One region of the Aeribacillus sp. FSL k6-2211 genome, then DNA from elsewhere that is predicted to be linked to it. Evidence: a T-box and tRNA genes for the amino acid it is inferred to sense, from the RefSeq annotation. Region 1 holds a T-box; the other holds one or more tRNA genes.
What was found. The T-box of region 1 lies ahead of glyQ (glycine--tRNA ligase subunit alpha). A T-box ahead of a tRNA ligase gene usually reads a tRNA of that ligase, here a tRNA-Gly.

Region 1 (4,434 bases):
GCTCAAAATATGCATTAACTTCATGGTAATTGGATTGTAATACCGATTCAATTATATCATGGCGGACATTTTCTTCATGAAGCGCAAATTTGACTCTCATTTGGAAGAACGACAGCAATTCTTTTCTCAAATTGTCTTTATTTTCTAAACCATATACATTTATAGCAAGGTCGAACAATTCCTCCAATTCAAGACGCCATTGTTTGGCTCGAAGAATTTGAACAATGCCGCTTGCCTGTCTTCTTAATGCATACGGATCTTGTGAGCCAGTTGGAATCAAACCGATCGAAAAAAATCCTGCAATTGTATCCAGCTTGTCCGCAAGCCCTACAATGGCTCCGCTCAACGTTTCAGGCGTCTTGTCGGAAGCATGCCGCGGCATATAATGCTCATTTATTCCTTTTGCAACCTCTTCCTGTTCACCCTTTAAAAGAGCGTATTTTTCTCCCATAATTCCTTGAAGCTCAGGAAATTCATAAACCATTTGCGTAACAATGTCAAATTTGCAAATGGAAGCAGTCCGTTTAATATAAGCTTTCTCCTCATTGGAGCATTCAAGCTTTTCGCTAAGCTTTTCTGATAATTTTACAATTCGGCGAACCTTGTCACCGATGGAGCCCAGTTCTTCATGAAAAACAATTTTTTCAAGCTTCTCCAGTGCGGTATCGATGGCAAGCTTTTTGTCTTCTTCGTAGAAGAAATTTGCATCGGAAAGTCTTGCCCGAAGGACCTTTTCATTCCCCTTGGCAATCGTTTCAATGTTTTGATCATTCCCGTTTTTTACGGTAACAAAAAACGGAAGCAGCTTTCCATCTTTATTTTTGACAGGAAAATATCGCTGATGCTCCTTCATCGTCGTCACTAACACTTCTTCAGGCAATGTTAAAAACTGGTCTTCGAATGAACCGTACAGGGCGGTCGGATATTCCACCAAGTTTGTAACTTCCTCGAGCAAATCTTCATCAACAGGGATGATCCAGTTTTCCTTTCTTTCCAGTTCCTCCAGCTGTTGAATGATCATTTGTTTTCGTTTTTCATAATCGGCGACAACAAACTGGTTCAACAAAGTATTTTCATAATCGCGTGGAGTGGAAATTTCCGCTTTCGTCCCTAAAAAGCGATGGCCATACGTAACATTTCCTGTCGGAACATCGGTAATGGAAAACGGAATGATGTCTTGTCCAAATAAGACAACTAACCATTGGATCGGACGGATATAGCGAAGATTCCAATTTCCCCAACGCATATTTTTCGGAAAATGGATGGTTTGAATAATCTCTTCTAACCCTGGGAGCAGTTCTTTCGTTTCTTTCCCTTTTTGAAATGTTTGAACAAAAGCGTACTCAACACCGTTTACTTCTTTAAAGGATATGTCGTTTGTGGAAGCTCCTTGGCTCCGTGCAAAGCCTAACGCTGCTTTTGTCCAATTTCCATTCTCATCAACCGCAATCTTTTTTGCCGGTCCTTTTGCTTCGCCAAGCAAATCTTCCTGTTTTTCATTTACATCCTCTACAAGGACGGCAAGACGTCTAGGAGTTGAATATTTTTTTATTTTGGCGTAAGAAATGCGATGTTCATCCAGCCAAGCTCCTACTTTGTCAGCCAGCTGATCAATCGAAGACAGGATGACGCCGGCAGGCATTTCTTCAAGCCCGATTTCGATAAGTAAATCCCGTTTATTCATGATTTTCGGCCCCCTTGTTTTTCAGCATTGGAAAACCGAGTTTTTCCCGTTCTTCATAAAACGTTTTGGCAACTTTTCTTGCCAGCTTTCTCACTCTGCCAATATATCCGGTTCGTTCTGTAACAGAAATAGCTCCTTTTGCGTCAAGCAAATTAAATGTGTGCGAGCATTTTAAAACGTAGTCGTACGCTGGATGAACGAGACCTAATTCCATCTGTCTGTGCGCTTCTTTTTCATACGTATTAAACAGTTCAAATAGCATGTTTGTATCGGATGTTTCGAACGTATACTTGGAATGCTCATATTCAGGCTGATAAAAAATGTCCCGATATGTAAATCCGTTTGTCCATTCAAGGTCAAATACATTTTCTTTTTCTTGAATATAAGACGCCAAACGCTCAATTCCATAAGTTATTTCAACAGAAATCGGTTTGCATTCCAGTCCTCCGACCTGCTGAAAATACGTGAATTGAGTAATTTCCATTCCGTCAAGCCAAACTTCCCAGCCAAGCCCTGCGCAGCCGAGAGAAGGATTTTCCCAGTTATCTTCCACAAAGCGGATGTCATGTTCAAGCGGATCAATTCCAAGAGCCTTTAATGAATCTAAATAAATTTCTTGTATGTTTTTCGGAGACGGCTTCATAATGACTTGGAATTGATGGTGTTGATAAAGGCGGTTCGGATTTTCCCCATACCTTCCGTCAGCAGGTCTTCTTGACGGCTCCACGTAAGCAACATTCCACGGTTCTGGCCCGATGGAGCGAAGAAATGTGTATGGGCTCATGGTTCCGGCACCTTTTTCTACATCATATGCCTGCATCAAAATACATCCATGATCGGCCCAATGCTTTTGCAGCGTCAAAATCATTTCTTGAATGTTCATTCATCATGCACCTCCACAATTAAGTTATGTTCGAACAAAATAAAAACCGTCCCTAATGCAACAAAGTTGCATAGGGACGGGATGACCCGCGGTTCCACCCTATTTGCTGAAAAACGTTTCAGCCTCTCGTAAACCGTTATTGCTCTGGAACGCCGTTCCCTGCATCCTCATACCTTAGCTCGCACCATCCTAAGGTCGCTTTCTATGAAGATTGCAGGTACTCTTTTCCTTCATCGCATTTTATTATTCAATTTGACACGTATCATTTCCGCTCATTACATGACATTAAATCGCTTTTTCTAACAGCATGAGGGGGATAAATCCTTCATTTGAAAGGTTTCACATCCATGTATATGGTTTACAACATTTCTTTTAAACTGTCAAGCTGATTTAAAAATTTTTTCGATTTCAGCGATAAACCTGCATATTCCTGATAATATTGATCAAGAACAAATCTCAGTTCTTTTTTTGTCTCAGCGGAGACGGATATTTGACCAATGCGGTTTAAGTCAATAGAATAAAACAGCCGCAACAGCTTCACTGTCTTCTGAGAAATATTGAGCCTGTAAGGATCTTTTTCAAAACAGCGGCTGCAAATCAATCCGTTTTCTTTTAATGAAAAATGAAACGGTCCGTTTGTTTCGCCGCTTACTGCACATTTGTTTAATTCGGGATATAAACCGAGAACGTTGAGCATCTTTATTTCAAATATATTGGTCAAAATTTCCGCATCCTTTTCTTCATTCAGCAGATGAAGTGTTTGAAATAAGAGCTCAAACAAAAAAGGGTTTCTGTCTTTTTCATCTGTTCCTTTATCAAGGAGCTCTACAATATATGAAGCATATGCAGTCAAAAAAATATTTTCCTTAATCTCTCTAAAAGCGGAAATGATTTCTCCTTGGCTTAAATTGCCCAATCCAGAAGATTGATGATACAAAAAATTTCCATACGTAAAAAGTTGGGTAACAGCTGCGAGGCGGCTGTTCGGTTTATTTGCGCCCCGTGCCATTACACCAACTTTCCCAAACTCCCTTGTATATATTGTAACAACTTTATTGGTCTCACCATATTCCGTTGTACGAATGACAATTCCTTCCGTCTTTACAAGCATTTCTCCACCATCCTATTGGATACAGCACTACTAAACAGGGAGATCAACCTCAGTCCGCTCTTCTTCCTTCATTTGACAATCTTTCGTGCGCTCCTTTTCAAGCTCTTTAAAAAGGAGATATGTGTCAATATTACCTGTAAACGTGAATACTTTCCAGGTAAAATCTAACATATTGTCCCCACCTTTCTGTCGTTGTTCCTAAGCTATATCCAATTCATTGTTATCATAGCCTTTTTGACTCATTTTCATGTTTTGAAAATATTTCTAACTTCCTTCAAGTCAATTAATATTCGTCTTCCCTAAATCCAAAATCTCGCAATTGCGACAGGCGATTTCTCCAATCTTTTTGCACTTTGACCCACAGCTCTAAAAAGACTTTTGATCCGAGCAAGTTTTCAATGTCAACCCTTGCCCTTTTCCCAATTTCTTTCAACATTCTTCCTTGCTTCCCAATGATAATACCTTTTTGAGAGTTGCGTTCCACAACAATTGTTGCAGCTATATATACTGCATGGTTTTCTCTTTTTTCAATAGAATCAACAACAACTGCGACAGAATGCGGGATCTCTTCTCTTGTCAAATGCAATACTTTTTCGCGAACTAGTTCAGAAATGATAAAACGTTCCGGGTGATCTGTCACCTGATCACTAGGATAATATTGCGGACCTTCCGGCAAATACGCTTCAATTTGCCCTAGCAACGTTTCAATGTTGTTTCCTTGCAGGGCAGAAATTGGAACAATTTCCTGAAACTCGA
Region 2 (4,434 bases), 410 kb from region 1:
TCATCTTTTTCTTGCCATTTTTCGTTTGTCCAATCATCCTCTTCATCTTTATGAAAACAGTCTTTTAGTTTAACTTCATCAGATATTAAATGACCTTTATTGGAAAACTTCGCTACCCGCTCTTCCCCAATTTCTTCTATATATAAAAAATCACCCTGCTTATAAAGAAGCCTGTAATCACATAAATAATCTACAACGGTTGCCTCATCTTCGATCTGTTTCGGCCATTTTATGAGACAAGTCGCTTTCACTATTTCCGCTTTTCGTTTTGCTGCCAGCTCTTTTTTCTTTTCACACCATTCAAGCTCTGAAGATTGCTGCCGATTGTGATTGACAGATTTGTTCACTAAAAATTGCAGCTTTTCATTTATTTTTCGATAAACAGCCTGTACGTCCACATTTGTCACCACCATTTTCGTTTCTTCTATATACGTATGATGGTGACAATTAAAATCATGCTTTCAACATTTCAATTCCTTTGACAATTTCATTCTTTACTTCTTCATCTTGTTCTTTTTCCAGAGCTTTTTCCAATTCAAAAAGCACTGATTGATCTCCTATCCTTCCAATCGCCCATGCGGCGGTTCCCCGAATAATCGGTCTTGAATCTTCGTGCATCAGTTTAATTAAGTCAGGCAAAGCCGTTCTATCTTTATAATGGGCTAAAGCGATGATCGCATTTCGCTGAATCGGTTTTTTTCCTCTCCATGAACCAGCTATATGGCCGAATTTTTCTTTAAACTCGCGGTTTGAAATATGAAGAAGCGGCTTTAATTTTGGCTTTGCAATTTCAGGATCCGGTTCCATTTCAGAATGGATATGGAAATCCTTTCCTTTATTTTCCGGACAAACAAGCTGACAAGTGTCACAGCCGTAAAGCCTGTTTCCGATTTTCCCACGATATTCATCAGGCAGAAACCCTTTTGTTTGCGTTAAAAAAGCAATACATTTCTTTGAATCGAGCTGCCCGCCTTGTACGAGCGCACCAGTCGGACATGAATCGACACATATGTTGCAGGATCCGCATCGGTCTTCAATGGGGCTGTCGGGAGGAAAAGGAATATTTGTAATCATTTCGCCCAAATATACATAAGAGCCGAATTCCGGTGTAATAATCATGCAGTTTTTTCCGCTCCATCCGATACCGGCTCGCTCTGCTACGGCCCGATCCGACAGCTCCCCCGTATCGACCATCGATTTAACCTGTGCTCCGTCCACTTTTTCTAAAATAAAGCTTTCCAGCTTTTTCAACCGATCTTTTAGAATCACGTGATAGTCTGTCCCCCATGAAGCCCTGCAAAATAAACCGCGCCGCTCTTTTTTTGTACTTCTGGGAGCATTTTTCATTTTTGAAGGATATGCCAACGCTATAGAGATAATCGATTTTGCTTTTGGAAGGAGCAGCTCAGGATTTGTCCGCTTTTCGATATCAGGCTCCTCGAATCCTGACTGATATCCTAACTGCTGCTGTACAATTAGCCGCTCCTTCAATGTTTCAAAAACATCAGCACTCGCAAAACCGATTTTATCGATTCCAATTTGCTTGCTGTATTCAATAATTTCTTGTTTGAGAACTGCGAAATCCACACCGCTCCACCCCCTTTATTTTTATTTCAAAAAATATATAAACTATGTTAAGATAAAATGGCTGAAAATAGGAGGGAAATCAATGGAATTTTTTATTGCTGAAGAGGTCAAACAACGAATTCCTCACTTTAAAATAGGCTTAATTGAGTATGATCATATTCAAGTATCCGAATCCCCCCAAATGTTAAAAGGGAGACTTCGTTTCTTTCAAGAATCTATTTTTTTCGATCTAGAAAATAAAAATGCAGCTGAATTAGACGGCATTCGAGAATGGCGGGAAGTCTTTAAGCGTGTTGGCACTGATCCTAATCGATACCGCCCATCCAATGAGGCTCTTTTTCGCCGCGTTCAAAAACAGCAATACTTACAGTCTATCCATTCAGCCGTTGACTTAAATAATTTTTTCTCCTTGAAATATGAAATTCCGTTAGGCATCTACGACCGAAACAAAATAAAAGGACCTATTACGTTAAAAATCGGTAAAAATGGCGATTCATATGATGCCATCAACGGCCGCCAAGTGAATTTGGAAAATAAACTAGTAACCTGTGATGCAAACGGACCTTTCGGAAGCCCCTATGTTGATTCTAAGCGAACAGCAGTACAGCTTTCGACAACAAGCGCTTTACATATCGTTTATTTAAAGCCATCGATGCGGACAGAAGAAGCAAAAAAATTACTTGAAGCGATGGCAAACATGTTTGTTCAAATTCACAGTGGAGATGCTCGCCAACAAATTTTCGCTTAAGCCTCTCCCTTTTCTTTCTTTTAATGGCATGGCAGCCATATACAAAATTTCTATAATGAAAAAACGCAATGCTTCGTTTGCTTATAAAAACGAAACACTGCGTTGATGAATGATATGTATGGAGCGGGTGATGGGAATCGAACCCACGACATCAGCTTGGAAGGCTGAGGTTTTACCACTAAACTACACCCGCATACATTATTTCTTTTCTATCAAGACGAAAAACACGCACTTGCCATGCCTCTTCCTCTTCCAGCTTATTCGAAGAAGGAGATGCGTCGAGGCAACTCGATGCTTATTCATTGAAGCATCGCTCGTGGCTGAGGTTTTACCACTAAACTACACCCGCATACATTATTTCTTTTCTATCAAGACGAAAAACACGCACTTGCCATGCCTCTTCCTCTTCCAGCTTATTCGAAGAAGTAAATGCGTCGAGGCAACTCGATGCTTATTCATTGAAGCATCGCTCGTGGCTGAGGTTTTACCACTAAACTACACCCGCATACATTATTTCTTTTCTATCAAGACGAAAAACACGCACTTGCCATGCCTCTTCCTCTTCCAGCTTATTCGAAGAAGTAAATGCGTCGAGGCAACTCGATGCTTATTCATTGAAGCATCGCTCGTGGCTGAGGTTTTACCACTAAACTACACCCGCATACATTATTTCTTTTCTATCAAGACGAAAAACACGCACTTGCCATGCCTCTTCCTCTTCCAGCTTATTCGAAGAAGGAGATGCGTCGAGGCAACTCGATGCTTATTCATCGAAGCATCGCTCGTGGTAGCCGTAATGCAATGACGGGTTTTATTATAGCAAAGCGAAAATGACGGTGCAACGGAAAAATGTAAAAAAAACGACATTTTTTTATGTTTTTGTCGAAATTGTGAACAAAATAGATACCAAGCTGTCCATTTAACACCCTATACCACTGAAAAAAGCATTAAATCAACAAGTTTTTCTTATTTCGTTCATATATTTACAAAGCTGGTGGTAAATGTCCGGCGTTTAAATGTAAACTCCGAAATCATGGCAAGCTTAGATAACAGTTAGATTGAACCCCTCAGTCATTCCTTCGCAAACTAAATTTATCAACCAACATAAAATACTAAGAGCTGAGAAGATTCCTATAAAATCAGAGTAAAGTTAAGACCAAATGATAACTATACCTCAAAAACTACACCATTTTGATTCATTGAAAAAATGTGATGAGCGCACTTATCCCATATCTTTTAACTTTCTATAGCACTTTCGTGACTACAGCTCCCATACCTTGCCCATTTCAGAGCTGTCAAGAATTTTTTCAAAGATAAATATACACTTATCCGGTGGATCAAAAATCTGCCTTTTTTATATTACTATAAACAACTTGCTCTTCTAAAAATTCAGCTGATGAATCGTTAAAAGAATCGAGTAGGAGGGAGCGATTAACTCCCGTCCTCTCACACCACCGTACGTACGGTTCCGTATACGGCGGTTCAATTAAGATAATTGACGCAAGTCTTTATAACTTCCGTGAATAGCTGTTCTCTTTATGCCAGTGGTCACTCCACCCTCCAAGAGATCTCCCACGGGATTCACCGCTTCCTCCCTCAAGTGAGGTACTACGTTTTCTGTGTTCATCATGACTCACTGAATGCCAAGGGCTATTCTCTCTTAATTGTTCGGTCCTTCTTAGTTGTTCTAGACCAACTAATACTATGACCTCTGCTGACTTCTGACTGTTCAGCTATCTATCACTAGATAGGTTACCAAGGTTACTTGGCGTGCCAGCCAGACCTCCCCGGGTAAGAGTGTAATCTTTCCTTCCATCCATCTGCTTCATTTACTCTGTATCACCTTCGGCAGAAAGGGCTTTGTTTTGTCTTGCAAACTCACCCAGTGATACCTAGCCTCATATGAAGTTCGTGTTCCGAGAGACCTTAAAGTTTGCCGCTCGCTTCCTTCAGATTCCGCGTCACCACGGACACCCTTGCGTTAAGCTAACTGCTACTTCTGCCTTCGCAGCTCGGGACTTTCACCCTATAGATTACACCCATGCCGGGCGCACAAGTAAAAAATCGACGTTCAAAAACGCCGATTTTCACCTTATTTT

Region 2: it encodes a tRNA-Gly, which carries the amino acid that the T-box ahead of glyQ (glycine--tRNA ligase subunit alpha) is inferred to sense. The anticodon was not compared.

The regions. Positions count from the first base shown of each region.
Region 1 covers NZ_CP150190.1:2,768,156-2,772,589, forward strand. Annotated here, with positions in the region: gene glyS (glycine--tRNA ligase subunit beta) at 1-1,684, opposite strand, end outside; gene glyQ (glycine--tRNA ligase subunit alpha) at 1,677-2,567, opposite strand; T-box leader at 2,637-2,810, opposite strand; gene recO (DNA repair protein RecO) at 2,926-3,678, opposite strand; gene NSU19_RS13385 (YqzL family protein) at 3,709-3,849, opposite strand; gene era (GTPase Era) at 3,962-4,434, opposite strand, start outside.
Region 2 covers NZ_CP150190.1:3,177,500-3,181,933, forward strand. Annotated here, with positions in the region: gene NSU19_RS15335 (amidase domain-containing protein) at 1-413, opposite strand, end outside; gene queG (tRNA epoxyqueuosine(34) reductase QueG) at 454-1,587, opposite strand; gene NSU19_RS15345 (phenylalanine--tRNA ligase beta subunit-related protein) at 1,670-2,335, shown strand; tRNA gene NSU19_RS15350 (tRNA-Gly) at 2,455-2,528, opposite strand; gene trpB (tryptophan synthase subunit beta) at 4,428-4,434, opposite strand, start outside.